3 regions of the Citrobacter sp. RHB25-C09 genome follow, and region 3 is predicted to be linked to each of the others. Evidence: predicted binding sites of a transcription regulator. Region 3 holds the regulator's gene; each other region holds the start of a gene.

Region 1 (10,202 bases), 680 kb from region 3:
CGTGCCAGTATGCATGTCTTCAATGACAACGGTTGGTTTACCGGGCAAGAGATCCCAGAGATGCTCCATGCCCACGTCTACAGCGGGTTTCGCTATCAAATCGTGGATATCACAGGTATTCCTGCCGATCGCGTCACCAAAGTCTGCTTCTGTGGCGATCATGACGATCTTACGCGCCTGAAAGCGGAGCTTGAAGACACATTAGGTAGCCGGGCGCATCTGTGTTTCTCGGCCGTTGATTGCCTTGAAATTCTGCCGGTGGGCTGTAACAAAGGTTCCGCGCTGGCAGTGTTGAGTCAGCATCTGGGACTTTCGATGGCTGAATGCATGGCGTTTGGCGACGCGATGAATGACCGCGAAATGCTCGGCAGCGTTGGACATGGCCTGATTATGGGGAACGCGATGCCGCAACTGATAGCCGAACTTCCACATCTCCCGGTGATTGGGCACTGCCGCAATCAGGCGGTTTCTCACTTTTTGACGCATTGGCTGGACAATCCACATCTACCTTATTCCCCCGAATAGAGAGATCCCTTCCAGCAAACGGGCATATTTTTCAATGCCCGTTTTTTTTTAGCTCTGATTCAGCATCCGCATCAGCTCTTCTTTCCACGGTGCTAACTCGCCGATATGAACGCTTACCCATTCAGGGTTGTAATAGGTATCCAGATAACGCTCACCGCTGTCACACAGCAGCGTGACCAGCGAACCGGTTTCTCCGGCCTTACGCATTCTGCAGGCAAGTTGCAGCATTCCCCACATATTCGTGCCGGTGGAAGCGCCGACTTTGCGGCCTAACTGTGCTTCCAGCCAGTGCGCCGTCGCCACGCTTGCCGCGTCGGGGACGCAGAGCATTTCATCAACCACGTCGGGAATAAAAGACGGCTCCACGCGGGGGCGACCAATCCCTTCAATTTTGCTTCCAACCGGGCTGCGCAATGTGGCATCGCGGTTCTGCCAGAAGGGGAGAAAAACGGAGTTTTCTGGATCCACGACCATCAGGCGGGTGTCGTAACCCTGACAGCGGATGAAACGCCCAATCGTTGCGGAGGTACCGCCAGTGCCTGCGCTCATCACAATATGCTTTGGTACCGGGTTGGGCTCACACTGCATCTGGCGGAAAATGCTGTCAGCGATATTGTTATTACCGCGCCAGTCGGTAGCGCGTTCGGCATAGGTAAACTGATCCATGTAATGGCCGTTTAGCTCACGCGCCAGTTGTTCAGACGCCGCATAAATTTCACAGGCGCTTTCCACAAAATGGCAGCGGCCGCCGTAAAATTCAATCTGCTCAATTTTGCGCTTTGCCGTACATGACGGCATCACGGCAATAAAGGGCAGCCCCAGCAGCCGGGCAAAATAGGCTTCGGAAACGGCCGTGGAACCGGACGAAGATTCTATAATAGTGGTGCCTTCATTAATCCAGCCATTGCATAAGCCGTACAGGAACAGCGAGCGAGCCAGTCGATGCTTCAGGCTGCCGGTAGGATGCGTGCTCTCATCTTTCAGATAGAGCTGGATGCCGGGAAAGGCAAGTAACGACAAACGGATCAGATGCGTGTCGGCGGAACGCTGGTAATCAGCATTGATTTCATTGATGGCGTTTTTAACCCAGGTGCTATTCATCATTAATATCCATTTGTCATTTTGTGCCAAGAGTAGCGAAAAGCACGGAAAAAATTGTTGCCATTTAGCCTTTAAAATAGAATCTAAGGAGAAAATTATTCTCTGAGGTGCCGGTATGTTAGATAAAATTGACCGCAAGCTGCTCGCGCTGATGCAACAGGACTGCACCCTCTCTTTGCAGGCGCTGGCGGATGCCGTTAATCTGACCACCACACCCTGCTGGAAGCGCATTAAACGGCTCGAAGATGACGGCATCTTGCTCGGGAGAGTAGCGCTGCTGGATGCCGAAAAACTGGGGCTGGGGTTAACCGCCTTTGTGCTTATCAAAACGCAGCATCACAGTAGTGAATGGTACAGTCGCTTTGTCACCGAGGTCAGTGAAATGCCCGAAGTTCTGGGGTTCTGGCGCATGGCGGGGGAGTATGATTACCTGATGCGAGTTCAGGTGGCCGACATGAAACGCTATGACGACTTCTATAAACGTCTGGTGAACAGCGTTCCAGGACTGTCCGACGTCACGTCGAGCTTTGCGATGGAACAGATTAAGTACACCACTGCTTTACCCGTTGAATAACCCTCCCGGCGACAGTCGCCGGAAAACCTGGTCAGGATGTAACGCGTGCGATTATTTGCTCAATTAAGCTGGTATTTTCGTCGGGAGTGGCGTCGCTACCTCGGCGCTGTTGCCTTGCTTATTATCATTGCCATTCTTCAACTGATCCCGCCAAAGGTGGTCGGTATCGTGGTAGATGGCGTGACCACTCAGCATTTTACCCCTCAGCGGGTAATGATGTGGATTGGCACCATCGCGCTGATTGCCGTTGTGGTCTATTTGCTGCGATATGTATGGCGCGTATTGCTGTTTGGTGCCTCTTACCAACTGGCGGTTGAGTTGCGTGAAGATTATTACCGCCAACTTAGCCGCCAGCATCCCGAATTTTATCTGCGCCACCGTACCGGAGATTTAATGGCGCGCGCCACCAATGATGTTGACCGCGTGGTCTTTGCTGCCGGTGAGGGGGTGCTGACGCTGGTCGACTCTTTGGTGATGGGCTGTGCGGTGCTGATTGTGATGTCTACCCAGATCAGTTGGCAGCTCACCCTGTTCGCACTGTTGCCAATGCCGGTGATGGCGCTGATGATCAAACGCTACGGCGATCGTCTGCATGACCGTTTCAAGCTGGCGCAGGCGGCGTTCTCCAGCCTGAACGATCGTACTCAGGAGAGTATGACCAGTATTCGTATGATCAAAGCCTTTGGTCTGGAAGACCGACAGTCCGCCCTGTTTGCCGCCGAGGCGGAGGATACCGGCAAGAAAAATATGCGCGTGGCGCGTATCGATGCCCGTTTCGACCCGACGATTTATATCGCCATTGGCACAGCGAATCTTTTAGCCATCGGTGGCGGTAGCTGGATGGTGGTCAACGGCTCGCTGACGCTGGGTCAACTGACCAGCTTTATGATGTACCTCGGGCTGATGATTTGGCCGATGTTAGCGCTGGCGTGGATGTTCAATATCGTGGAGCGTGGTAGCGCTGCGTATAGCCGTATCCGCGCGATGCTTGCTGAGGCGCCGGTGGTCAACGACGGCAGTGAACCGGTGCCGGAAGGGCGTGGTGAACTGGCGGTGGGCATTCGTGAGTTCAGTTACCCGCAGACGTCGCATCCGGCGCTGGAAAACGTGAATTTCCGTCTGCAACCCGGTCAAATGCTGGGGATTTGCGGGCCGACCGGCGCGGGTAAAAGCACGGTACTGTCGCTGATACAGCGCCATTTCGATGTCACTCAGGGTGATATACGGTTTCATGAAATCCCTCTGACGCGCCTGCAACTGGACAGTTGGCGCAGTCGGCTTGCCGTCGTCAGCCAGACGCCGTTCCTGTTTTCGGATACCGTTGCCAATAACATCGCGCTTGGCTGTCCAAACGCGACCATGCAGGACATTGAGCATGTGGCGCGGTTGGCCAGCGTGCATGAGGATATTCTTCGTCTGCCGCGGGGATACGAAACTGAAGTTGGCGAGCGCGGCGTGATGCTCTCCGGTGGGCAGAAGCAGCGAATTTCCATTGCCCGTGCGCTGCTGCTCAACGCCGAAATCCTGATTCTCGACGATGCACTTTCCGCTGTGGACGGACGCACCGAGCATCAGATCCTGCACAACCTGCGCCAGTGGGGGGAAGGGCGCACGGTGATCATCAGCGCGCACCGCTTATCGGCGCTGACCGAAGCGAGTGAAATTATCGTGATGCAGCATGGGCATATTGCTCAGCGCGGCGATCACGACGCTCTGGTGCAGCAGAAGGGCTGGTATCGCGACATGTACCGCTATCAGCAGTTGGAAGCGGCGCTGGATGAAGCACCGGAAAACGACGAGGTGACGGCAAATGCGTAGTTTTGGGCAGTTATGGCCGACCCTCAAACGTCTGTTAGCTTATGGTTCACCGTGGCGTAAACCGCTTGGCGCTGCAGTGATCATGCTATGGGTCGCGGCAGCCGCGGAAGTCAGCGGTCCGCTGCTGATAAGTTATTTTATCGACAATATGGTGGCGAAAAATCAACTACCGCTGGGGATAGTCTCTGGCCTGATTGCCGCCTACCTGGGGCTGCAAATTCTTGCCGCCAGTCTCCACTATGCGCAGTCTCTGCTGTTTAACCGTGCCGCGGTAGGCGTGGTGCAACAGTTGCGTACTGACGTGATGGATGCCGCGTTACGCCAGCCGTTGAGCGAATTCGACGTTCAACCGGTCGGGCAACTGATTTCCCGCGTGACGAACGATACCGAGGTTATTCGCGACCTGTATGTCACTGTGGTAGCGACTGTCTTGCGCAGCGCTGCGTTGATTGGTGCAATGCTGGTGGCAATGTTTAGCCTTGACTGGCGTATGGCGCTGGTGGCTATCCTGATTTTCCCGGCGGTGATGGTGGTAATGGTTATCTACCAGCGGTACAGCACCCCGATTGTGCGCCGGGTGCGCGCTTATCTTGCGGATATCAACGACGGTTTTAACGAAGTCATCAATGGCATGAGTGTCATCCAGCAGTTTCGCCAGCAGGCGCGTTTTGGGGAGCGAATGGGGGAGGCCAGTCGCTCACACTATATGGCGCGAATGCAGACGCTGCGTTTAGACGGCTTCTTGCTGCGTCCACTGCTGAGCCTGTTTTCTGCGCTCATCCTTTGTGGCTTGCTTATGCTCTTCAGCTTTACCTCGGCGGGGACAATTGAAGTTGGGGTGCTCTACGCATTTATCAGCTATCTGGCGCGACTGAATGAACCGCTGATTGAACTCACCACGCAGCAGTCGATGATGCAACAGGCGGTCGTGGCGGGCGAGCGCGTGTTTGAACTGATGGACGGGCCGCGCCAACGCTATGGCCAGGATCCGCGTCCGCTGACGTCCGGGCAGATTGACGTTGAGAATGTGTCGTTTGCCTATCGTGACGACAATCTGGTACTGCAAAACGTCAGCCTTTCCGTACCGTCACGCGGCTTTGTCGCGCTGGTAGGCCACACGGGAAGTGGTAAAAGTACCCTTGCCAGCCTGCTGATGGGCTATTACCCACTCACTCAGGGTGAGATTCGCCTGGACGGGCGACCGCTCAATACGCTGAGCCACAGCGTGCTGCGCCAGGGCGTAGCGATGGTGCAACAGGACCCGGTAGTAATGGCCGATACGTTTCTGGCTAATGTAACGCTCGGTCGTGATATCTCCGAAGAGCAGGTCTGGCAGGCGCTGGAAACGGTGCAGCTGGCAGACCTGGCGCGGGGCATGAGCGAAGGGATCCACACGCGTCTGGGCGAGCAGGGCAATAATCTCTCCGTCGGACAAAAGCAGTTGTTGGCCCTGGCGCGGGTACTGGTGGCGACGCCACAGGTGTTAATCCTGGATGAAGCCACTGCCAGCATCGACTCCGGCACTGAACAGGCGATTCAACAGGCACTTGCTGCTGTGCGCGAACACACGACGCTGGTTGTTATTGCTCACCGACTGTCAACTATCGTTGAGGCAGACACCATTCTGGTGCTTCATCGTGGGCAGGCGGTTGAGCGCGGTACACATCAGCAGCTGCTTGCGGCTCAGGGGCGTTACTGGCAAATGTATCAGTTACAGCTTGCCGGGGAAGAACTGGCGGCCAGCGTGCGTGAGGACTCGCTCCCCGCCTGATGCACCAACGCTAACAGCCACCTCAATGGTGGTGCAAAAATGTAACGCACTGTGCACTGTCATGGTGCGTTTTTCTTTTCTGTTCCCCCGTTTCCTTTGCTTTCGCCCATCCAGAGCGCGTTTTTCATTTCTGGCACACCCCTTGCAATGACGTAATCGTGTAGATGCGCCATTACTGAATTCTGACTGGAGGGGATATATGAAGCTGGTTACCGTGGTAATCAAACCATTCAAACTGGAAGATGTTCGCGAAGCGCTCTCTTCTATTGGTATTCAGGGGCTGACCGTGACCGAAGTGAAAGGGTTCGGGCGTCAGAAAGGTCATGCCGAGCTCTATCGGGGGGCAGAATACAGCGTTAACTTCCTGCCAAAAGTGAAGATAGATGTCGCGATTGCCGACGATCAGCTCGATGACGTGATCGAGGTTATTAGCAAGTCGGCTTACACAGGAAAAATTGGCGACGGCAAAATTTTTGTCGCCGAGCTACAACGCGTCATTCGTATTCGTACCGGCGAAGCTGACGAAGCGGCGCTGTAATGCTCAGGGCACACAGTAACGGGAAAACGACAAAATGAAGATAGCAACGATGAAAACAGGCCTTGCTTCGCTAATGCTGTTGCCAGGTTTCGCAATGGCTGCGCCGGCGGTTGCCGACAAAGCAGATAACGGCTTTATGATGATTTGTACCGCGCTGGTGCTGTTTATGACCATTCCGGGCATCGCACTGTTCTATGGCGGATTGATCCGCAGTAAGAACGTGTTGTCGATGTTGACCCAGGTGACGGTGACTTTCGCGCTGGTGTGTATTATGTGGGTCGTCTTCGGCTATTCACTGGCGTTTGGTGAAGGGAACAGCTTCTTCGGCAATTTCAACTGGGTGATGCTCAAGAACATTGAGTTAACCGCCGTGATGGGCAGTATCTACCAGTATATTCACGTCGCTTTCCAGGGATCGTTTGCCTGTATCACCGTCGGCCTGATAGTAGGGGCGCTGGCTGAACGTATACGCTTCTCCGCCGTGCTGATCTTTGTGGTGGTCTGGCTGACGCTCTCCTACATTCCCATCGCGCATATGGTATGGGGTGGCGGTCTGCTGGCCTCGCACGGCGCACTGGACTTCGCCGGTGGCACCGTTGTGCATATTAACGCAGCGATAGCAGGGCTGGTTGGGGCATACCTGATCGGTAAACGCGTGGGCTTTGGCAAAGAAGCGTTTAAACCGCATAACCTGCCGATGGTGTTTACCGGAACCGCCATTCTGTACATCGGCTGGTTCGGCTTTAACGCCGGGTCGGCGGGGGCCGCGAGCGAAATTGCCGCACTGGCGTTTGTGAATACGGTCGTGGCGACGGCAGCGGCTATTCTCGGTTGGATCTTTGGCGAATGGGCGCTGCGCGGTAAACCCTCTCTGCTGGGGGCGTGTTCTGGCGCGATTGCCGGTCTGGTTGGCGTCACGCCTGCCTGTGGATACATCGGCGTAGGCGGTGCGTTAATCATTGGCGTGGCTGCCGGACTGGCCGGTCTGTGGGGCGTAACGATGCTCAAACGCCTGCTGCGCGTTGACGATCCGTGTGATGTGTTCGGCGTTCACGGCGTCTGCGGGATTGTCGGTTGTATTCTGACCGGCGTGTTTGCCTCGGGTGCGCTGGGTGGTGTGGGCTTTGCCGAAGGCGTGACGATGGGGCATCAGGTTCTGGTACAACTGGAGAGCATTGCTGTCACTATCGTCTGGTCCGGTGTCGTCGCGTTTATCGGCTATAAGCTGGCAGACCTGACGGTTGGGCTGCGCGTCCCGGAAGAGCAGGAGCGCGAAGGGCTGGATGTGAACAGCCACGGCGAGAATGCCTATAACGCATAATAAAAATTGCCCGGTGGCGCATTGCTTACCGGGCTTACGCCTGGACTTGTAGGCCGGATAAGGCGAAGCCGCCATCCGGCATTTACTTAGTTGTGATTACGCATCACCCCTTCCTGAACCGTCGAAGCGACCAGAACCCCTTCCTGCGTATAAAGTTCACCGCGTACAAAGCCTCGGGCGCTGGAAGCAGAGGTGCTTTCCACACTGTACAGCAGCCATTCATTCAGATTGAACGGCCGGTGGAACCACATCGAGTGGTCAATGGTGGCGATCTGAATCCCTTTTTCAAGGAAACCAATTCCATGCGGTTGCAGGGCAACGGGCAGGAAATTGAGATCCGAAGCATATCCCAGCAGATACTGATGAACGCGGAGATCGTCCGGCAGCGTACCGTTGGCGCGGATCCACACCTGACGCGCCGGTTCCGCGACGTGTCCTTTTAAGGGGTTATGAAACTCCACTGGGCGTATTTCCAGCGGACGGTCGCAAAGAAATTTGTCTTTTAACACCGGCGGCAGCAGGTGCGCCAGCGACTGCGCTATCTCCGTTTCTGAACGCAATCCCTCGGGTGATGGCGCGGCTGGCATGGTTTTTTGATGCTCGAAGCCGCCTTCGGGGGCCTGGAACGATGCGGTCATGTAAAAAATGGGCTTCCCATTCTGTATGGCAGCAACGCGCCTGGCACTGAAACTGTTACCGTCACGCAGCACTTCGACATCATAAATAATCGGCTTCTGGCTATCGCCCGGGCGTAAAAAATAGCTGTGGAAGGAGTGCACCAGGCGCTCTGTGGCAACCGTCTCTTTGGCCGCATACAGCGCCTGACCGACAACCTGTCCACCAAACACTTGTCGTAATCCTAAGTCTTCACTTTGGCCCCGAAAGAGTCCTTCCTCTATTTTTTCCAGATTCAACAATGTCAGCAATTTATTCAGTGCCTGACTCATACATGCTCTCCAGGTTACAACGACGCCGAAGCGAGATAGGCAGAGTATAACGCAATTTTGTAAGTGGTCCGATGGGTGCAATTGTCTGAATAACAGGCCAATTGCAGGCAAATATTAGTGATGTGTGCCACACTTAATCACGTTATGTTTTTGTTAACCACTATCCCGGCGGGGGGAAAACCTGCTGGTGCATTGATGATAAGGAGAATTAAATGAAACTCGTGCACATCGTGAGTGGTTTAGCGGTTGCGGTTGCTCTGGCAGCCTGCGCTGATAAAAGCGCAGATATTCAGACACCTGCGCCAAACCCAAATACGTCTGTTGCGGCTACACAGCCTACGATTCAGCAACCTAATGTCTCAGGTACGGTATGGATCCGGCAGAAAGTGGCATTGCCACCCGATGCTGTCCTGACCGTGACGTTGTCAGACGCCTCGCTGGCCGACGCGCCGTCGAAGGTTCTGGCACAAAAAGCGGTTCGTACCGAGGGTAAACAAGCTCCGTTCAGCTTCGTGCTGCCGTTTAACCCGGCTGACGTTCAGCCAAACGCCCGTATCCTGTTGAGTGCGGCAGTGACAATTAATGACCAGTTGGTCTTTATCACTGATACCGTTCAACCGGTCATTAACCAGGGCGGCACAAAAGCCGATCTGACACTGGTTCCTGTCCAGCAGACAGCGGTTCCTGTGCAGGCAAGCGGTGGGGCAGCAACAACCGTGCCTTCAACCTCGCCCACGCAGGTCATACCATCCTCGGCTATTCCAGCACCTACGCAGTACTAAAGGTCCATTAACCCTCTCCGTCAGGGGAGGGTTAAATCAATAATTCCAGCGATAGCGCTGCAAATCGATGTATCCACTGCCTGAAACCTGTACCCCTTCAGCTAATAATGCCTGACGCTGGCGCTGGAGATCGGGGCCGGTTAAGGAAATGGCGCCGTGGCGATTCACCACCCGATGCCAGGGCAGAGTACTGCCCTCCGGTAAGCGTTTAAGCACGCCGCCAACCTGGCGGGCCGCACGGGGAGAACCCGCGAGACTCGCGACATCACCATACGTGGTGACGAATCCTTCCGGAATAGAGGCAACAATTTGCCAGACGCGCTGCGGGAAAGTGTCTTGTCTGTCCATGGTGTATTCCTGAGCTAATCCTTCAGCATAATCTGGAATAGCGCGCGCGTGAAGTTACATTGTACAAGAAACCAGCATCCAGCGTGCGATGGCTTGCAATTACAGGGGGCAGCAGTGATAATGCGCCTGCGCGTTGGTTAACAACGCTCTCAATGGGGGCTCTGTTGGTTCTCCCGCAACGCTACTCTGTTTACCAGGTCAGGTCCGGAAGGAAGCAGCCAAGGCAGATGACGCGTGTGCCGGGATGTAGCTGGCAGGGCCCCCACCCATTTCTACGTCCCCTCTCATTTTTTCCATTTGCCATAAATAAGTCATTTTTTTGTCATATTTTGCTGACACAGTGTTATTGGGAAGTTAAAGGTTACTCATCTCTCTTTTCACGTCGTGGTGATGTTGATGTCAGCTACGTCGTGTTTTTTCCTGTTTAAAAGGATTCTTACCATGGCTACTGCGGTTCTGAACGTTAAAATCGATGAG
Region 2 (10,202 bases), 680 kb from region 3:
CTATTGTCGCCCATTTGTTGCGCCACGTTACCCCACATTTGCAGACGTGGTGTAATCTGGCCTTCAACACCCACCTTCAGCTCACCAATATTACGGGTTCCACGCATTTCATCTTTGATAGAACCCATCTGTACCGCCTGGTTATCGGTATTGTGGATCCAATTCGCTTCAATAAACGGCTGGAACTCACGACCTTTACCTTCATCCTTCGTCGCATGGCCTTTCAGGTAAGCCTTCACGCCAAGACGCGTCATCAGATTGCTGTCGGTGTTGTCTTTGACCACTGCGCCCGTTTTATCACGGTGCGTATCGGCCTGAACGTCCATCCAGATAACCTGCGCTTTCGGCTGGATCCAGTAAGTCGCGTTTTCACTTTCACCGACCAGGAAGCTGTAACCCCCTTCGATGGATGCGGTAATACCGTCTGATTTGTAGCTGTCGCTGGCCAGATAATCGCCTTTAACGGTGTTATCGAACCAGTTGTACAGCACCCAGCTATCCAGATAGGTACCGGACTTATCGGCTTCGTTAGCATACCAGGTGGCATACAGACCCACGCTATAACCATCTACCTGACCACGGGAAGCGTAGTGATTACGATGGTTGGTAGTTTTGTTTTTCTCGTTAGCGTAACCGGCCATTGCGCCCAGATGCCAACGGTCAAGGCCGTCGCTGGACCACTGCGCCAGATCGCCGCCAATTTGCAGCACGTAGCGGTTAGCGGTGGTTTTCAACTGGCCGCTGCTGTCCGTAAAGCGAGTATGTCCGCCCTGGTTACGCATCCACATACTGGTGACTTTTTCTTCACCGGTCAGCATGTCGGTATACTGTGTTTCACCCAGACGATCGTGCAGACGGGTGATGAACATGGTATTGGCCGCGTAGTTGTTCGCCAGGTAGCTACCAAACTCCGGACGATAATTCGACTCAGACGGTGGTGGCAGCGGCGTATACGGGGCTGGCGGTCCTGGCGGATCGATCGGGTCAACCGGATCTGGATCTGGCTCAGGTTCTGGATCTTCCGGCGGATCAACCGGTGACAATTGGCTGGTCAGATACCAGTCCTTCTCTTTTTTCACGACGTCATAATCGTAGCCGCCGGCAACAATACGTCCTGCTTTGGCGAAGGTACCGTCAGAATTACCGGCAACCTCAACGATTTTAATCCCTTCAACGGTCTGCTCGCCCACGCCACCAATATTGTTAATGCCAACGTTGGTGTTCCCGGACGTATCGCCTTTAACAATCAGTTGATCGGTTAAAGACCCGTCCCCTTCAAGTACCGTGTTCAGCACTAACAGCGCATTGGTACCGATGTAGTTGCCCATGACGGTCAGCTTTTTGAAGGTGCCTTCATCGTCGCGAGAAACCCCCTCAGGGCTGTAACGCAGCGTGGCCTGGTCCATTGTCAACGCAGAGACTGTGGAGTTTCCGGTCATCGTCCATTCGCTGCTGGCACCCTTCATGTTTAAATTCAGGGTTCCGTGTGTAGAAACTGTAGCGGATTGTTGAGAGGAGTCGGCACTACCGACAAACTGACTGCCGTCTTCCATCGTCAGGTCGATGACGCCAGTACTGCGCGCAAGAAGGTTACCCTTAATATTATAAACACCAGAGCTTGCGGTATCCGTAGCCGCATCCCAGGAGCGAATGACCCCTCTGGAGGCGCTCATCGCAAGAGAATTGGTCCCCGTCACTTCAATGGCCGTATCCCCACCGAGGTTGACCGCAGAGTAATCAGTGCTGGCATAAGCATAGATGCCTGTCGCCCCATTACCGGTTGTGGTGATCTCAACGTCGTTGAGGTTGACTGTGCCTTTTCTTCCCGCATACACGCCATACGCACTTGAACCCGCAGTGGTAATTTTCGCGGTGCCGCCAATCGTGACATCACCGGTTCCTGCCGCGCTGCCTAAAATGTCACCAATGTCTTTACCCGCATAAATCCCGTACCCGGAGTTCGCGCCACCGTTACCACGGGTGGCCATATCCGCATCCCCATGAACAATGATTGAAGATCGGGCGCTGGCGTTTGCTCGCGATATATTTGCGCGAAGCCCCATGCCGTTTGCCGCATCAACTCTCACATTACCGCTCACTTCTACAATCGAGGAGGCGCTTGTCAGTTCACGTCCGAGGTTAATACCGTCTGAACTTGTTCCAGTGGTAATAATAGAGATATTGTCAGCAACCAGTTTACCCCCGGCGTTTTTAGAGTGGATACCATCCGCCTCCGAACCGGTCGTATTGATGACGAGGTTTTTAAATTTATAGCCTGTGCTATCGAGATATACCCCCCACCCTTGTAAAGGTGTGGTTGTGCCGTTCTGGCTGGTATTAATCAAGGTTTCGGTAAATGTGGTGTAATCGCGGCTATTTGACGTCAACGGGTTACCACTATAGTAAATGGTCTGATCGTCACAGAGAAATTGAGCCGTTGTCGTGTACGAACATCCAGCAGCAATGGCCTGTCCGCTTAGCCCACTCAGCGCCAACGCACTGGCAATGCAGAGCGCTAACTTCGCCGGTGAGGGAGGTTTGCAATTTAGTTTATGAGTTTTCATAGGAATACCTTTTCCGTACAACTCTTTTTTCGGATAAGAGTTTATAAGACGCTGTAATTTGAATTCATCAAAAGGCAAAGCGGGTCCGTTCATCTTTAAGAACTTAAAGATTCGCTTACCTGAAGATGTATGAACTTTCCCTTTTCAGCATTAATACAATTATTAAAACTCACTGTCAACGGAGCCCAAACACGTTAAATAATGGGAAAAATAAAAATCCACAGAGTTTATTTGCACTATTCCTGGAATATCTTTTTAAAGAATAAAATAAATGCGTGTTAAGAGGGAAAAGACTTAGAAATCAAACACAATTAAAAGCACTTATTGCAAAATGTTACCATCTTTAGGAATATTAGATTTAATGCCAGGATATTTAGCTATTTTTAATTTCGTGAAAATTCCTATAAGAAAAATGATATGAGATGGAAACAGTTTTAGGCCAGTCAACGGAACCAGAAATCGAGGGTTGTAATAAAGGATACCTGCTATCCGAAGGCCGTAAGTGAGAAGCCGCTGAGATTCAGCGTCATCAACTCGCCTGTGGAAGTTCGTCCCCAGATCATCAGGGTATCGTCCGTTTTGATCGCGGTCATGCCATATGACGTACCGTAAACCGCCCGAACGTCTACCAGCTTATCTTTGATTAGCGAATCGTCCAGATGAGATGGCTACTGTTCCCCCAGTTAACGACCGTGCCGTCTTTTTTCAGCGCTTAACAATATTTACTAACCCCGGTCAGCGCGGCAATGTCGTCAGGCAAAGTGCCACCCGCATCAGCGACGCCCCATGCCATAATTTTACCGTCGCTGGTCAGCACAATGCGAACTTCGTCATTACAGACAAGATCGATAATATTATCCATCTCGGCAATTTTCTCTGGCAGGGAATAATAGCCGGTGACCGATACGCCCCATTGCTTCAGCTGTCCATCATTATTGACTACCGTAATAATATCACCAGGGCGATAATCAATATTACCGGAGTTTAAAATCACCGACTGATATTCATCAGCAGAAACAATGAGGCGATTAACAGCGTTTTTATCATAAAATCCCGTACCTTGGGTAATCTGGCTATCACCTTCATACTGCCAGTTAGCCAATAAGGGCTGCAAAGTTTCCGCGTCCAGAGCAACAATGCGAGAATAAGGTGAGTTAAAACAGCCCGCGCCCTGAGTTCTGCGGCCCATGATTAATAATGATTTTGCTATAACAATACTTCTTGATTATTAAACCTAAAATAAGTGGATATTTAATAAACCCGATGCGAATTACGCTATCGAGAATACAAGGCTGATTGTTCTCTTTTTACGCCGTCTAAATATAAAAAAGGTTTAATAAAAGTATTTAATATTGGGCTTTTTAAAATAAAAAAACCGCTGGTATTCAGCGGCTTTTTAGTTACCGGATGGCGCTAGCGCTTACCCGGCTGACAAACGGATTAACCGTATTAGTCTTCTTTCGGACCACGGTTCGCACGGCGGCGATCGTTTTCCGTCAGGTGACGTTTACGAATACGGATAGACTGCGGTGTCACTTCTACCAGTTCGTCGTCATCGATGAACTCCAGAGCCTGCTCCAGGGTCATCTTCACCGGCGGAACCAGAACCGTTGCTTCGTCAGTACCGGACGCACGCATGTTGGTCAGTTTCTTACCGGTCAGACAGTTAACCGTCAGATCGTTAGAACGGCTGTGAATGCCGATGATCTGGCCTTCATAAACTTCTGCACCGTGGCCCAGGAACAGCTTACCGCGGTCCTGCAGGCTGAACAGCGCAAACGCAACCGCTTTACCCTGACCGTTGGAGATCAGTACGCCGTTCTGACGCTGGCCCACTTCGCCCGGACGCACGTCGTCGTAGTGGCTGAAGGTGGAGTACAGCAGACCCGTACCGGAGGTCATGGTCATGAACTCAGAACGGAAGCCGATCAGACCACGGCTTGGGATCACGTAGTCGAGACGTACGCGGCCTTTGCCATCTGGATTCATGTTTTTCAGGTCGCCTTTACGCTCACCCAGCGCCTGCATCACGGAACCCTGGTGCTGTTCTTCTACGTCGAGCGTTACGTTCTCGAACGGCTCTTGTTTACGGCCGTCGATTTCGCGGAAGATTACTTTCGGACGGGAAACCGCCATTTCGAAACCTTCACGACGCATGTTTTCGATAAGAACTGACAGGTGCAGTTCGCCACGACCGGAGACACGGAATGCATCTGCATCCTGGGTTTCTTCAACACGCAGCGCAACGTTGTGCACCAGCTCTTTGTTCAGGCGGTCAAGGATCTGACGAGAGGTAACGTATTTACCTTCTTTACCGCAGAATGGAGAGGTGTTGACGTTGAAGAACATGGTTACAGTCGGTTCATCAACAGACAGTGCCGGCAGCGCTTCGACGTTCTGCGGATCGCAGATAGTGTCGGAGATGTTCAGCTCGCCCAGACCGGTGATCGCAATGATGTCGCCTGCTTCAGCCAGGTCGCTGTCGATACGCTCCAGACCCAGGTGAGTCAGCACTTTACCGACTTTACCGTTACGGGTTTTGCCTTCACTGTCGACAATCGTGATCTGCTGGTTCGGCTTCACTTTACCGCGCTTGATGCGGCCGATGCCGATGACACCAACGTAGTTGTTGTAATCCAGCTGAGAGATCTGCATCTGGAACGGACCGTCGAGATCAACGTCCGGAGCCGGTACGTGATCAACAATCGCCTGATACAGCGGGGTCATGTCTTCAGCCATATCTTCGTGATCCAGACCCGCGATACCGTTCAGCGCCGAAGCGTAGATGATCGGGAAGTCCAGCTGTTCGTCGGTGGCGTCGAGGTTTACGAACAGGTCAAATACCTGGTCGACAACCCAATCCGGACGCGCGCCTGGACGGTCAACTTTGTTGATAACGACGATAGGTTTCAGGCCATGAGCAAAGGCTTTTTTGGTCACGAAGCGCGTCTGCGGCATCGGGCCGTCAAATGCGTCAACCACCAGCAGCACTGAGTCAACCATGGACATGACACGCTCAACTTCACCACCGAAGTCTGCGTGCCCAGGGGTATCAACGATGTTGATACGGTAATCATTCCATTTGATAGCGGTGTTTTTAGCGAGGATGGTAATCCCACGCTCTTTCTCCAAATCGTTGGAGTCCATCACACGCTCTTGAGTTTCGGCACGCGCATCGAACGTACCGGATTGCTGCAGCAGCTTGTCAACCAGGGTAGTTTTACCATGGTCAACGTGCGCGATGATGGCGATATTACGCAAATTTTCGATCACAACTTTGCCTCAGGCATTAGAAATAGCGCGTTATTGTACACGGATTAATCGCACTACAAAACAGGATCACAAACATCCTCCGCAAACAAGTATTGCAGAGTTTCTTTGTGATCGCTTTCACGGAGCGTTAAAAGGGTTATACACTGTCCATTGCACCAACATGGTGCTTAATGTTCACATTAAAGCACTATATTGGTGCAACATACTCATCATAGTGCAGCCCTTTTGCACGATGGTGCGCATGATAACGCCTTTTAGGGGCAATTTAAAAGTTGGCACAGATTTCGCTTTATATTTTTTACGGCGACACGGCCAATGATTAAAGAATTGAACACCTCGTTACCACGACGACTATGACCAATCTGGAGAGTTATGTATGTCCGCTGAACACGTATTGACGATGCTGAATGAGCACGAAGTGAAGTTTGTTGATTTGCGCTTCACTGATACCAAAGGTAAAGAACAGCACGTCACAATTCCTGCTCATCAGGTAAATGCCGAATTCTTCGAAGAAGGCAAAATGTTTGACGGCTCCTCCATTGGTGGTTGGAAAGGTATCAACGAATCCGACATGGTGCTGATGCCAGACGCCTCTACTGCGGTCATTGACCCGTTCTTCGCGGATTCTACTCTGATCATCCGCTGTGACATCCTGGAACCCGGCACGCTGCAAGGCTATGACCGCGACCCGCGCTCTATCGCTAAACGTGCAGAAGAGTACCTGCGCTCCACCGGTATCGCGGATACCGTGCTGTTCGGGCCAGAACCAGAATTCTTCCTGTTTGACGATGTCCGTTTCGGCGCGTCAATCTCCGGTTCTCATGTGGCTATCGATGACATCGAAGGCGCATGGAACTCCTCCACCCAGTATGAAGGTGGTAACAAAGGTCACCGTCCGGCAGTGAAAGGCGGCTACTTCCCAGTTCCTCCAGTAGACTCCGCTCAGGACATCCGTTCTGAAATGTGTCTGGTCATGGAGCAGATGGGCCTGGTCGTTGAAGCGCATCACCACGAAGTGGCAACTGCGGGTCAGAACGAAGTGGCAACCCGCTTCAACACCATGACCAAAAAAGCCGACGAAATTCAGATCTACAAATATGTGGTTCACAACGTCGCTCACCGCTTCGGTAAAACCGCAACCTTTATGCCAAAACCGATGTTCGGCGATAACGGCTCCGGTATGCACTGCCACATGTCTCTGTCCAAAAACGGTGTAAACCTGTTCTCCGGCGACAAATACGCAGGCCTGTCAGAGCAAGCGCTGTACTACATTGGCGGCGTGATCAAACACGCTAAAGCGATCAACGCCCTGGCGAACCCGACCACCAACTCCTACAAGCGTCTGGTCCCGGGTTACGAAGCGCCGGTAATGCTGGCTTACTCTGCCCGTAACCGTTCTGCTTCCATTCGTATTCCGGTAGTGGCTTCTCCGAAAGCGCGTCGTATCGAAGTGCGCTTCCCGGACCCGGCCGCTAACCCGTACCTGTGCTTTGCAGCCCTGCTGATGGCGGGTCTTGACGGCATTAAGAACAAGATCCACCCGGGCGAAGCGATGGACAAAAACCTGTACGACCTGCCGCCAGAAGAAGCGAAAGAGATCCCACAGGTTGCGGGTTCTCTGGAAGAAGCACTGAACGAACTGGATCTGGACCGCGAGTTCCTGAAAGCCGGCGGCGTGTTCACTGATGAAGCCATCGACGCTTACATCGCGCTGCGCATTGAAGAAAACGACCGCGTTCGCATGACACCGCACCCGGTAGAGTTTGAGCTGTACTACAGCGTTTAATCGTTTTAAGTTGCCGTGGAAACTTTAGCCTGTTTCTGACAGGTTTGAGGTTGATGGCAAACATTACGATGCCCGATGGCGCAAGCTTATCGAGCCTACCGGGCAACCACCTTGTAGGCCGGATAAGGCGAAGCCTCCATCCGGCATCACGGTTTGTCAGCAATCTGTAGCCCATCTCACGATGGGCTTTTTTCTCCGCCAACAAACTGATTCGTCGTTCTTTTTCTGCGTTAAAAGCTATAATGCACTAAATTGGTGCACACTTTTCAGGAGACTGCTTTATGGCAACAGGCACGCTGCCCGATGCTGGGCAGATCCTCAATTCTTTAATCAACAGTATCTTATTGGTTGATGACGAACTGGCGGTGCATTACGCCAATCCCGCCGCGCAGCAATTACTCGCCCAAAGCTCACGCAAACTGTTTGGCACACCGTTGCCCGAACTGCTGAGTTACTTTTCACTCAATACCGACCTGATGCGAGAAAGCTTAGATGCGGGTCAGGGTTTCACTGATAACGAAGTCACGCTGGTGATTGACGGGCGATCGCATATCCTTTCGCTGACCGCGCAGCGGCTAACCGACGGTCAGATCCTGCTTGAAATGGCGCCAATGGATAACCAGCGGCGACTGAGCCAGGAGCAGCTCCAGCACGCTCAGCAGGTCGCAGCGCGCGATCTGGTACGTGGGCTAGCCCATGAGATTAAAAACCCGCTCGGTGGCTTACGTGGCGCTGCACAGCTACTCAGTAAAGCGCTACCCGACCCTTCGCTGCTGGAATACACAAAAGTCATCATTGAACAGGCCGATCGCCTGCGTAATCTGGTCGACAGGCTGTTAGGCCCGCAGATGCCAGGCACGCACGTCACTGAGAGCATTCATAAAGTGGCGGAACGTGTGGTGGCGCTGGTTTCAATGGAACTTCCTGACAATATCACGCTGGTGCGGGATTACGATCCCAGCCTGCCAGAGTTGCCGCATGACCCGGAACAGATTGAACAGGTGCTGTTGAACATTGTCCGTAACGCGCTCCAGGCTCTGGGGCCGGAAGGCGGAGAAATTGTGCTACGCACCCGTACAGCATTCCAGCTCACGCTGCATGGCGAACGCTATCGCCTGGCCGCACGCATTGATGTCGAGGATAACGGGCCAGGTATTCCTTCCTACCTCCAGGATACGCTGTTTTACCCAATGGTCAGTGGCCGCGAAGGCGGTACCGGGCTGGGGTTGTCCATCGCCCGTAATTTGATCGATCAACATTCCGGCAAAATTGAATTTACCAGTTGGCCAGGTCATACCGAGTTCTCGGTTTATCTGCCTATCAGGAAATAAGGTGACGTTTATGCAACGAGGAATTGTCTGGGTCGTCGATGACGATAGCTCCATCCGATGGGTGCTTGAACGCGCTCTCGCTGGAGCGGGTCTGAGTTGCACCACATTCGAAAGCGGTAATGAGGTGTTGAACGCGCTGGCGAGCAAGACGCCAGACGTGCTGTTGTCTGATATCCGTATGCCGGGAATGGACGGACTGGCGCTGTTAAAGCAGATCAAACAGCGGCATCCGATGCTTCCGGTCATCATAATGACCGCCCATTCCGATCTGGATGCCGCCGTCAGCGCCTATCAGCAAGGGGCATTTGATTATCTGCCCAAACCGTTTGATATCGACGAAGCTGTGGCGCTGGTCGAGCGCGCCATCAGCCATTATCAGGAACAGCAGCAGCCGCGCAATATTCAGATCAACGGCCCGACGACGGACATCATTGGCGAAGCACCGGCAATGCAGGATGTGTTTCGCATTATTGGGCGGCTTTCCCGTTCATCAATCAGTGTACTGATTAACGGCGAATCGGGAACCGGTAAAGAGCTGGTCGCTCATGCATTGCATCGTCATAGCCCCCGCGCCAAAGCGCCGTTTATCGCCCTGAACATGGCGGCGATCCCAAAAGATTTGATTGAGTCTGAGCTGTTCGGCCATGAAAAAGGGGCGTTTACCGGGGCAAACACCATTCGCCAGGGGCGTTTTGAGCAGGCCGACGGCGGTACGCTGTTTCTTGATGAGATTGGCGATATGCCGCTGGATGTGCAGACGCGCTTATTACGTGTCCTCGCTGACGGTCAGTTTTATCGCGTGGGCGGCTATGCGCCGGTGAAGGTTGATGTGCGTATTATCGCCGCAACGCACCAGAATCTGGAACAGCGGGTTCAGGAAGGCAAATTCCGTGAAGACCTGTTCCATCGACTGAACGTCATCCGCGTGCATCTTCCACCGCTGCGCGAGCGCCGGGAGGATATCCCACGTCTTGCTCGCCACTTCTTACAGGTCGCAGCGCGCGAATTAGGTGTAGAAGCGAAGCTACTGCATCCGGAAACCGAAGCCGCACTGACGCGTCTGGCGTGGCCGGGCAACGTGCGCCAACTGGAAAACACCTGTCGCTGGTTAACCGTAATGGCCGCCGGGCAGGAAGTGTTGATTCAGGATTTACCCGGTGAGTTATTTGAAGCAACGGTGCCGGACAGCCCTTCGCATATTCAGCCAGACAGCTGGGCGACCCTCCTCGCACAATGGGCCGATCGGGC
Region 3 (10,202 bases):
GTTCATTTTTCAGGCGGTCGAAGGTTTTCTGCGCCGCTTCGTCCATGAGCTTATATGGATTAGTCTGATCGGCGGCGGTGGCCGCGCTCAGCGGTGCAATCACCAGCAGCGCCACCATCATTAAGCGTTTAAACATTGTCGATTCTCCTGAGATTAATTCGTTGTGCCCGCAGGCCCAGTGGCTTCATTATGGCCTTCAGCCGGGGCCGGCGCATCGCCAGTATTCTTATTGTCATCGCCTTTACTGTTACTGTTGTAAAGGAACTGACCAATCATATCTTCCAGTACCATGGCGGATTTAGTGTCCTGAATGGTGCCGCCATCCTTGAGGATAGACGTTCCCAGCTCAGGATCTTCGAAACCGACGTTCAGCGCCAGGTACTGCTCGCCCAGCAGACCGGAGGTTCGGATGCTCAGCGAACTGGTATCCGGAATGTGGTTATAGCGTTGCTCGATATCCAGCGTGACGCGTGGCAGGTAGGTTTTCGGATCTAAAGAGATGTCCGTCACCCGACCAACAACCACCCCACCGATACGCACCGGTGAACGCACGTTCAGACCACCGATATTATCGAATGTCGCATAAATCGTGTAGGTAGGTTCCGTGCGCATAGAGGTCACGTTAGCCACTTTAAGGCAGACAAAGAGGGCTGCCAGCAGTGCTGCTAATAAGAAGATCCCCACCCAAATTTCATTTTTTTTCGTTTGCATGAACTCAATTCCCAAACATCAATGCGGTCAGCACAAAGTCCAGGCCCAGTACGGCCAGCGACGAGTGCACAACGGTGCGTGTGGTTGCCCGGCTGATTCCCGCCGAGGTTGGAATCGCATCATAGCCATTGAACAATGCAATCCACGTTACCGTGATGGCGAACACCACGCTTTTAATCAAACAGTTCACCAGGTCGAGGCGCCAGTCGACGGCATTTTGCATCGCTGACCAGAAGAAACCGGCGTCGATCCCCTTCCAGCTTACGCCAACCAGCGAACCGCCCCAGATGCCAACCGCCACGAAAAGGATCGTCAGCAGTGGTAGCGAAATGACGCCGGCCCAGAAGCGAGGGGAGATCACCCGACGCAGCGGATCGACGGCCATCATTTCCATACTGGAAAGCTGCTCGGTGGCGCGCATCAGGCCAATTTCCGCCGTCAGTGCGGAACCCGCCCGTCCGGCAAAGAGCAGTGCAGCCACAACCGGACCAAGTTCACGCAGCAGTGAAAGCGCGACCAGCATCCCGAGACTGGTTTCCGCACTGTAGGTCGTCAGAACCAAATAGCCCTGTAACCCCAGCACCATCCCGATGAACACGCCAGAAACCACAATAATGAGCATCGACAGGACACCCACATTATAGAGTTGGCGCACCAGCAGCGGCGCATGTTTGCGAAATTCCGGTTTGCCTACCAGCGCATTGAATAACATTAACCCGGCGCGCCCGAACGTTCTGAGGGTTTTTATCCCTTTATGTCCCAGCGTCGCCAGTGCATTTAACAGCATGAGTGGCTTAACTCCCTGTTCCGAGTAAATCAGAGTGATAATCGCCCGCAGGATAGCGGAACGGGACCGGCCCGTCAGCTATGCCATCCAGGAACTGACGCACGCGCGGGTCGTCATTCTCTTGCAACGACTGTGCGCTGCCGTGGGCCACTATTTTTTTATCCGCCATAATATAGGCGTGATCCGCAATGCTCAGGACTTCTGGCACATCGTGCGATACCACGACGCAGGTGACGCCCAGCACACTGTTTAATTCTGAGATCAATTTTACCAGCACGCCCATGGTGATCGGGTCCTGGCCGACGAATGGCTCATCAAACATGATCAGATCCGGCTCCAGCGCAATTGCACGCGCTAAAGCGGCACGTCTCGCCATCCCGCCTGAAAGCTCTGAAGGCATCAGCCTGGCCGCACCGCGCAGGCCGACAGCTTCCAGTTTCATCATCACCGTACTTTTCAATAGCGCAGCGGGAAGCGTGGTATGCTCGCGTAGCGGATAGGCCACGTTGTCGAAAACGTTCATATCGGTAAACAGCGCACCCGACTGAAACAGCATGCTCATCCGCTTGCGTACAGTGTAAAGCCGCGAGCGGGACATGGCTGGGATATTCTCGCCATCAAAAAGGATCTCGCCGTGGTCTGGCGGAATTTGACCGCCAATCAGGCGCAACAGCGTCGTTTTACCGATGCCGGAGGGCCCCATGATCGCGGTGATCTTTCCACGCGGCACCGTCAGGGAAATATTATCGAAAATGCAGCGCTCGCCACGCGTGAAGCTGACATCGCGCATGTCGACTAGATTCGCCACAGGCTGCTCCATTGATTCATCCTTTACTCTTGCCTCGTTAATCGAAGATTTTGGCGTTCAGTTTCATCATGACCCACCATATTTACAGAATATTACCCGTCGTGGTTAGCGAAAGCTGGCATTTGTTTTACTTTTTAGCCGCATATAGTCAAAATTAAGACTTCATTGCGGCTTCCAGAGAGATCCCCGTGGATCTGGCGAGTATACCTGAAGAAAGGACTATAGATGCTTTTAGCAACGGCGCTGTTAATCATTGGTTTACTTCTGGTCGTCTACGGCGCCGACCGCATGGTGTTTGCCGCGTCTATCCTGTGCCGAACCTTCGGGATCCCTCCCCTCATTATAGGCATGACGGTTGTCAGTATCGGCACCTCGCTGCCCGAGATTATCGTCTCGCTCGCGGCGTCGCTACATGGACAGTTAGATTTGGCCGTCGGCACAGCGCTCGGCTCCAACATTACGAATATTCTGTTGATCCTCGGACTGGCGGCCTTAATCCATCCATTTACCGTGCATTCCGATATTCTGCGCCGCGAGTTACCGTTAATGTTATTGGTCAGCGTGGTGGCCGGTTCCGTACTGTTTGACGGACAATTAAGCCGCACCGATGGTATCTTTTTGCTATTGCTAGCCGTGCTATGGCTGCTGTTCATTGTTAAAATCGCGCGGCTGGCCGAACGACAAGGCAACGACAGCCTTACCCGCGAGCAGATGGCAGAACTCCCGCGCGAAGGCGGGCTACCAGTGGCGTTTTTGTGGCTGGGCGTTGCGCTGATCATCATGCCGATGGCTACCCGCATGGTGGTGGATAACGCGACTGTGATCGCCAATTATTTCGCCATGAGCGAGCTGACAATTGGCCTGACGGTTATTGCCATAGGCACCAGCCTGCCGGAACTTGCCACTGCCATTGCCGGTGTACGAAAAGGCGAAAGTGATATCGCAGTGGGCAATATTATTGGCGCAAACATTTTTAACCTTGCCATTGTCCTCGGACTTCCAGCACTGATCACCCCTGGCGAGGTGAATCCGCTGGCGTTTAGCCGTGACTATAGCGTGATGCTGTTGGTAAGTATTATTTTTGCAGTTCTCTGCTGGCGGCGCCCCCGCCAGTCCGGTCGGAGCGCGGGCATGCTGCTGACCGGCGGTTTTATCGTATGGCTGGCGATGCTGTATTGGCTATCGCCGCTTCTCGTTGGATAACTGGAACAGATTATGTCGCACTTAGCGTTACAACCGGGTTTTGACTTTCAGCAGGCCGGCAAAGAGGTCCTGTCGATTGAACGTGAAGGCCTGGCCGAGCTTGATCAGTATATCAACCAGGATTTCACTCTCGCCTGTGAAAAGATGTTTAACTGCACCGGTAAAGTCGTGGTGATGGGCATGGGGAAATCGGGGCATATCGGGCGCAAAATGGCCGCCACGTTTGCCAGCACCGGAACCCCTTCGTTCTTTGTGCATCCAGGTGAAGCCGCCCATGGCGATCTCGGGATGGTCGCGCCGCAGGATGTCGTCATTGCCATCTCCAACTCCGGCGAATCCAGCGAGATTGCCGCCTTGATTCCGGTCCTTAAGCGGTTACAGGTTCAGCTTATCTGTATCACCGGTCGACCAGAAAGCAGCATGGCGCGTGCCGCGGATGTGCATCTGTGTGTTAAAGTACCGAAAGAGGCCTGTCCGCTTGGGCTTGCACCGACCAGCAGCACGACCGCCACATTAGTCATGGGCGATGCGCTGGCCGTGGCTTTATTAAAGGCGCGCGGCTTTACCGCTGAAGACTTCGCGTTGTCGCATCCGGGTGGCGCACTGGGGCGTAAACTGCTGCTGCGCGTAAACGATATTATGCACACGGGCGATGAGATTCCGCATGTCACTAAAGACGCCAGCTTGCGCGACGCGCTGCTGGAGATCACCCGCAAGAATCTCGGCATGACCGTGATCTGCGATGCTTCGATGAAGATCGACGGTATCTTCACCGACGGTGATTTACGTCGTGTGTTTGACATGGGCGTTGACGTGCGCCAGCTCGGCATTGCCGACGTCATGACGCCAGGCGGCATTCGCGTGCGCCCGGGCATTCTGGCCGTTGATGCCCTGAACTTAATGCAGTCCCGCCATATCACCTCCGTCATGGTTGCTGATGGCGACCAGTTACTCGGTGTGTTACATATGCATGATCTGCTGCGTGCAGGCGTAGTGTAGAAATTCAAGGATAATGAGAAATGAGTAAAGCAGGTGCGTCGCTTGCGACCTGTTACGGCCCCGTCAGCACTGAAGTCATTGCCAAAGCAGAGCAAATCCGTCTGCTGATCCTCGATGTGGATGGCGTGCTGTCCGATGGCCTGATCTATATGGGCAATAACGGCGAGGAGCTAAAGGCCTTCAATGTCCGCGACGGTTACGGTATTCGCTGTGCGCTCACATCTGATATCGAAGTCGCTATCATTACCGGGCGAAAGGCTAAACTGGTAGAAGATCGCTGTGCCACATTACGGATAACGCACCTGTATCAGGGTCAGTCCGACAAGCTGGTGGCCTTTAACGATCTGTTGGGTAAACTGGCAATTGCCCCGGAAAACGTGGCTTACGTGGGTGACGATCTCATCGACTGGCCGGTGATGGAAAAAGTGGGCTTAAGCGTCGCTGTCGCCGATGCGCATCCATTACTGATCCCGCGTGCGGATTATGTGACAAAAATCGCTGGTGGACGCGGCGCGGTTCGGGAAGTCTGTGATTTATTATTACTGGCGCAGGGTAAGCTTGATGAGGCCAAAGGGCAATCGATATGAGTAAAGCCAGACGTTGGGTTATCATTCTACTGTCATTGGCCGTGCTGGTGCTGATTGGTATTAATTTGGCCGATAAAGACGATACCACGCAGGTCGTCGTGAACAATAACGACCCGACCTACAAAAGCGAGCACACGGATACCGTCGTATACAGCCCGGAAGGTGCGCTGAGCTATCGGCTGATTGCTCAACACGTTGAGTATTATTCCGAGCAGGCCGTATCGTGGTTTACTCAACCGGTATTAACCACCTTTGATAAGGACAAGGTCCCGACGTGGTCAATTAAGGCGGATAAAGCCAAACTGACTGAAGATCGGATGCTGTATCTGTATGGACACGTTGAAGTCAATGCGCTGGTGCCTGACGCTCAACTTCGTCGAATTACCACCGATAACGCGCAGATCAATCTGGTAACGCAGGATGTTACCTCTGAAGACCTCGTCACGTTATACGGAACAACATTTAACTCCAGCGGACTGAAAATGCGCGGCAACTTACGCAGCAAGAACGCCGAGCTGATTGAAAAGGTTAGAACCTCTTATGAAATTCAAAACAAACAAACTCAGCCTTAATCTTGTGCTTGCCAGCTCACTTCTGGCCGCCAGCATTCCGGCGTTCGCCGTAACCGGCGATACCGAGCAGCCGATCCACATTGAATCGGATCAGCAGTCTCTGGACATGCAGGGTAATGTTGTTACCTTCACCGGTAACGTCATCGTCACCCAGGGCACCATCAAAATTAACGCCGACAAAGTGGTCGTGACCCGTCCTGGCGGTGAAGAAGGTAAAGAAGTCATTGATGGCTTTGGTAATCCGGCAACGTTCTATCAGATGCAGGACAACGGCAAGCCGGTGAAAGGCCGCGCCGCGAAAATGCATTACGAACTGGCGAAAGATTTCGTTGTGCTGACCGGCAACGCCTTCCTCGAACAGATCGACAGCAATATCGCAGGCGACAAAATTACCTATCTGGTGAAAGAGCAGAAAATGCAGGCCTTTAGTGAAAAAGGCAAACGCGTGACCACCGTACTGGTGCCGTCGCAGTTGCAGGACAAAAACAAAGACCAGGCTCCGGCTCAGAAGAAGAGTAACTAATTCGTTATGGCAACATTAACTGCAAAGAATCTGGCGAAGGCCTACAAGGGTCGCCGCGTCGTAGAAGATGTCAGTCTGACCGTCAACTCTGGCGAGATTGTGGGTCTGCTCGGGCCGAACGGCGCCGGTAAAACCACCACTTTCTACATGGTTGTCGGTATCGTTCCGCGTGATGCGGGCAATATCATCATCGACGAAGAAGATATCAGCCTGCTGCCGCTGCATGCCCGTGCCCGCCGTGGCATTGGCTACCTGCCGCAGGAAGCGTCCATTTTCCGCCGTCTGAGCGTGTTCGATAACCTGATGGCGGTACTGCAAATTCGCGACGATCTTTCCAACGAGCAGCGTGAAGATCGTGCCAATGAGCTGATGGAAGAGTTCCACATTGAACACCTGCGTAACAGCCTGGGGCAATCGCTCTCTGGGGGGGAACGCCGTCGTGTTGAAATCGCCCGCGCTCTGGCCGCTAACCCGAAATTTATCCTGCTGGATGAACCCTTTGCGGGCGTCGACCCGATCTCCGTTATCGATATCAAACGCATTATCGAGCACCTGCGTGACAGTGGCCTCGGCGTGTTGATCACGGACCATAACGTCCGCGAAACGCTGGCTGTTTGTGAACGCGCCTATATCGTGAGTCAGGGCCACCTGATCGCCCATGGTACGCCGACAGAAATCCTCCAGGATGAGCATGTTAAGCGCGTATACCTTGGGGAAGACTTCAGACTCTGATAGGGTAGAAGTTTGCGACGTAATAGCGGGAGACAACGACTCTGAACATGAAGCAAGGTTTGCAACTCAGGCTCAGCCAGCAGTTGGCCATGACCCCACAGCTACAACAGGCTATCCGCCTGTTGCAGTTGTCTACGCTTGAACTGCAGCAGGAGCTTCAGCAGGCGCTGGAGAGTAATCCACTGCTAGAGCAAACCGATCTTCACGACGAAGTTGATACCCAGGAAACCCCAGACAGCGAAACGCTGGACACTGCTGACGCGCTCGAACAAAAAGAGATGCCGGAAGAGCTGCCGCTCGATGCCAGCTGGGACGAAATCTACACCGCCGGAACACCATCCGGTACCAGCGGCGACTACATCGACGATGAGCTTCCTGTTTATCAGGGCGAAACCACTCAGACGCTGCAAGATTACCTGATGTGGCAGGTGGAGCTGACGCCGTTTACCGACACTGACCGCGCGATTGCCACCTCGATTGTCGATGCCGTCGACGATACTGGCTATCTCACCGTCTCGCTGGATGAGATCCTTGAAAGCATGGGCGACGAAGAGGTCGGGCTTGATGAGGTCGAAGCCGTACTTAAGCGTATTCAACGGTTTGATCCCATTGGCGTGGCAGCGAAAGATCTGCGCGACTGTCTGCTGATCCAACTCTCCCAGTACGCGAAATCCACGCCCTATCTCGATGAGGCAAAGCTCATCATCAGCGATCATCTGGATCTGCTGGCGAACCATGATTTCCGGACCCTAATGCGCGTCACCCGTCTTAAGGAAGAGGTGCTGAAAGAAGCGGTAACGCTTATCCAGTCGCTTGATCCCAGACCGGGACAGTCGATCCAGACCGGCGAGCCGGAATATGTGATCCCAGACGTGCTGGTGCGCAAGCACAACGGTCACTGGACGGTAGAACTTAACGGTGACAGCATTCCCCGTTTGCAGATCAACCAGCACTACGCAGCCATGTGTAACGGTGGGCGTAATGACGCCGACAGCCAGTACATCCGCAGCAATTTGCAGGATGCGAAGTGGCTGATTAAAAGTCTGGAGAGCCGCAACGATACCCTGCTGCGCGTCAGTCGCTGCATCGTAGAACAGCAGCAAGCGTTCTTTGAGCAGGGCGAAGAATTTATGAAACCGATGGTACTGGCCGATATCGCCCAGGCCGTCGAGATGCACGAATCGACTATATCTCGTGTGACCACGCAAAAGTATCTGCATAGTCCGCGCGGCATTTTCGAACTGAAGTATTTTTTCTCCAGCCATGTGAATACTGAAGGCGGGGGCGAAGCCTCCTCCACGGCGATCCGCGCGCTGGTGAAGAAGTTGATTGCGGCAGAAAACCCTGCAAAACCACTTAGCGATAGCAAGTTAACATCTATGCTGTCGGAACAGGGTATCATGGTGGCACGCCGCACCGTTGCGAAGTACCGAGAGTCTTTATCCATTCCGCCGTCGAATCAGCGTAAACAACTGGTTTGACCCAACCGATAAGGAAGACACTATGCAGCTCAACATCACTGGAAACAACGTCGAGATCACAGAAGCTCTGCGTGATTTTGTGAATACCAAGTTCGCCAAACTCGAACAGTATTTTGACAGGATCAATCAGGTCTATATTGTGTTGAAGGTGGAGAAGGTGACCCACATCTCGGATGCAACACTGCATGTAAACGGTGGCGAAATTCACGCCAGCGCGGAAGGTCAGGACATGTACGCCGCCATTGATGGCTTAATCGATAAGCTGGCAAGACAGCTCACGAAACACAAAGATAAACTGAAACAACACTAATTGTCCGGGCAGTTAGCGGGTGCAGGAAGGCCTGTTGTGCTGCACAACAGGCCATTTGTACAGTTAGCGCTCCGAACCCACTTTCTCTCTGAGAGGGCGGGTTCTTAGGTGAAATTATGATAAATAACGATACGACTCTACAACTGAGCAGTGTGCTTAATCAGGAATGTACGCGCAGTGGCGTGCATTGCCAGAGCAAGAAGCGTGCACTGGAAATCATCAGCGAACTGGCGGCAAAGCAGCTTAGCTTGCCTTCTCAGGTGGTTTTCGAGGCCATCCTGACACGGGAAAAAATGGGCAGTACCGGCATCGGCAATGGGATCGCAATCCCGCACGGTAAGCTGGAAGAAGATACCTTGCGTGCTGTCGGCGTTTTTGTGCAACTTGAAACGCCAATTGCGTTTGACGCCATTGATAATCAACCTGTCGATCTCCTCTTCGCCCTGCTGGTGCCTGCGGACCAAACCAAAACGCATTTGCACACGCTGTCGCTGGTGGCTAAACGACTCGCGGATAAAACGATTTGCCGCCGCCTGCGCGCTGCCCAGAGTGATGAAGAGCTGTATCAAATCATCACTGACACCGAAGGCGGTCAGGATGAAGCATAACGCCCTTTTTGACATGGTGAGGAGATACAGTACATGGTACTGATGATCGTCAGCGGTCGCTCCGGATCAGGGAAGTCTGTCGCCCTGCGTGCGCTGGAAGATATGGGTTTTTACTGCGTGGATAACCTTCCCGTGGTGCTGTTGCCCGATCTGGCACGTACGCTTGCCGATCGCCAGATTTCTGCCGCGGTCAGCATTGACGTGCGTAATATGCCAGAGTCACCTGAAATCTTCGAGCAGGCAATGAACAACCTGCCGGATGCATTCTCACCGCAGTTGCTGTTCCTGGATGCCGACCGTAACACGTTGATTCGCCGCTATAGCGATACGCGCCGCCTCCATCCTCTCTCCAGCAAAAACCTGTCGCTGGAAAGCGCTATCGATCAGGAAAGCGATCTGCTTGAACCGTTACGTTCCCGCGCAGACCTGATTGTCGACACCTCCGAGATGTCGGTACACGAACTGGCCGAAATGCTGCGCACCCGCCTGCTGGGCAAACGCGAACGTGAGCTGACGATGGTGTTTGAATCCTTTGGCTTCAAGCACGGCATCCCGATTGACGCCGACTATGTGTTTGATGTGCGCTTTCTGCCAAACCCGCACTGGGATCCGAAACTGCGTCCTATGACCGGTCTTGATAAGCCCGTTGCCGCGTTCCTCGACAGGCACACAGAAGTACACAATTTTATTTATCAGACTCGTAGCTATCTTGAGCTATGGTTACCGATGCTGGAAACCAACAACCGCAGCTACCTGACCGTGGCTATCGGCTGTACCGGCGGGAAACACCGTTCGGTGTATATTGCAGAACAGCTGGCTGACTATTTCCGCTCGCGCGGGAAAAACGTTCAGTCACGCCATCGTACGCTGGAAAAACGTAA

What was found. The regulator sigma-54, encoded in region 3, starts transcription at its own class of promoters, with help from an activator protein. The targets are predictions, from matches to a motif close to GTTGGCACANNTTTCGCTNT.
Region 1: glnK (P-II family nitrogen regulator) is a predicted target of sigma-54. The motif match lies at 5,919-5,938, and genes of this name have one in related genera.
Region 2: glnA (glutamate--ammonia ligase) is a predicted target of sigma-54. The motif match lies at 6,109-6,128, and genes of this name have one in related genera.

The regions. Positions count from the first base shown of each region.
Region 1 is NZ_CP057483.1:1,190,200-1,200,401, forward strand. It holds gene cof (HMP-PP phosphatase) at 1-525, shown strand, start outside; gene HVY19_RS05535 (PLP-dependent cysteine synthase family protein) at 574-1,629, opposite strand; gene HVY19_RS05540 (Lrp/AsnC family transcriptional regulator) at 1,742-2,200, shown strand; gene HVY19_RS05545 (SmdA family multidrug ABC transporter permease/ATP-binding protein) at 2,246-4,018, shown strand; gene HVY19_RS05550 (SmdB family multidrug efflux ABC transporter permease/ATP-binding protein) at 4,011-5,789, shown strand; gene glnK (P-II family nitrogen regulator) at 5,989-6,327, shown strand; gene amtB (ammonium transporter AmtB) at 6,362-7,648, shown strand; gene tesB (acyl-CoA thioesterase II) at 7,735-8,595, opposite strand; gene HVY19_RS05570 (YbaY family lipoprotein) at 8,808-9,377, shown strand; gene HVY19_RS05575 (MGMT family protein) at 9,414-9,725, opposite strand; RNA gene ffs (signal recognition particle sRNA small type) at 9,888-9,984, shown strand; gene HVY19_RS05585 (hypothetical protein) at 10,167-10,202, shown strand, end outside.
Region 2 is NZ_CP057483.1:4,212,138-4,222,339, forward strand. It holds gene HVY19_RS19890 (autotransporter outer membrane beta-barrel domain-containing protein) at 1-2,564, opposite strand, end outside; gene HVY19_RS19895 (hypothetical protein) at 3,277-3,753, opposite strand; gene typA (ribosome-dependent GTPase TypA) at 4,014-5,837, opposite strand; gene glnA (glutamate--ammonia ligase) at 6,214-7,623, shown strand; gene glnL (nitrogen regulation protein NR(II)) at 7,905-8,954, shown strand; gene glnG (nitrogen regulation protein NR(I)) at 8,965-10,202, shown strand, end outside.
Region 3 is NZ_CP057483.1:508,936-519,137, reverse strand. It holds gene mlaC (phospholipid-binding protein MlaC) at 1-136, opposite strand, end outside; gene mlaD (outer membrane lipid asymmetry maintenance protein MlaD) at 154-711, opposite strand; gene mlaE (lipid asymmetry maintenance ABC transporter permease subunit MlaE) at 716-1,498, opposite strand; gene mlaF (phospholipid ABC transporter ATP-binding protein MlaF) at 1,506-2,318, opposite strand; gene HVY19_RS02465 (calcium/sodium antiporter) at 2,532-3,509, shown strand; gene kdsD (arabinose-5-phosphate isomerase KdsD) at 3,522-4,508, shown strand; gene kdsC (3-deoxy-manno-octulosonate-8-phosphatase KdsC) at 4,529-5,095, shown strand; gene lptC (LPS export ABC transporter periplasmic protein LptC) at 5,092-5,667, shown strand; gene lptA (lipopolysaccharide ABC transporter substrate-binding protein LptA) at 5,636-6,190, shown strand; gene lptB (LPS export ABC transporter ATP-binding protein) at 6,197-6,922, shown strand; gene rpoN (RNA polymerase factor sigma-54) at 6,970-8,403, shown strand; gene hpf (ribosome hibernation promoting factor) at 8,426-8,713, shown strand; gene ptsN (PTS IIA-like nitrogen regulatory protein PtsN) at 8,830-9,321, shown strand; gene rapZ (RNase adapter RapZ) at 9,355-10,202, shown strand, end outside.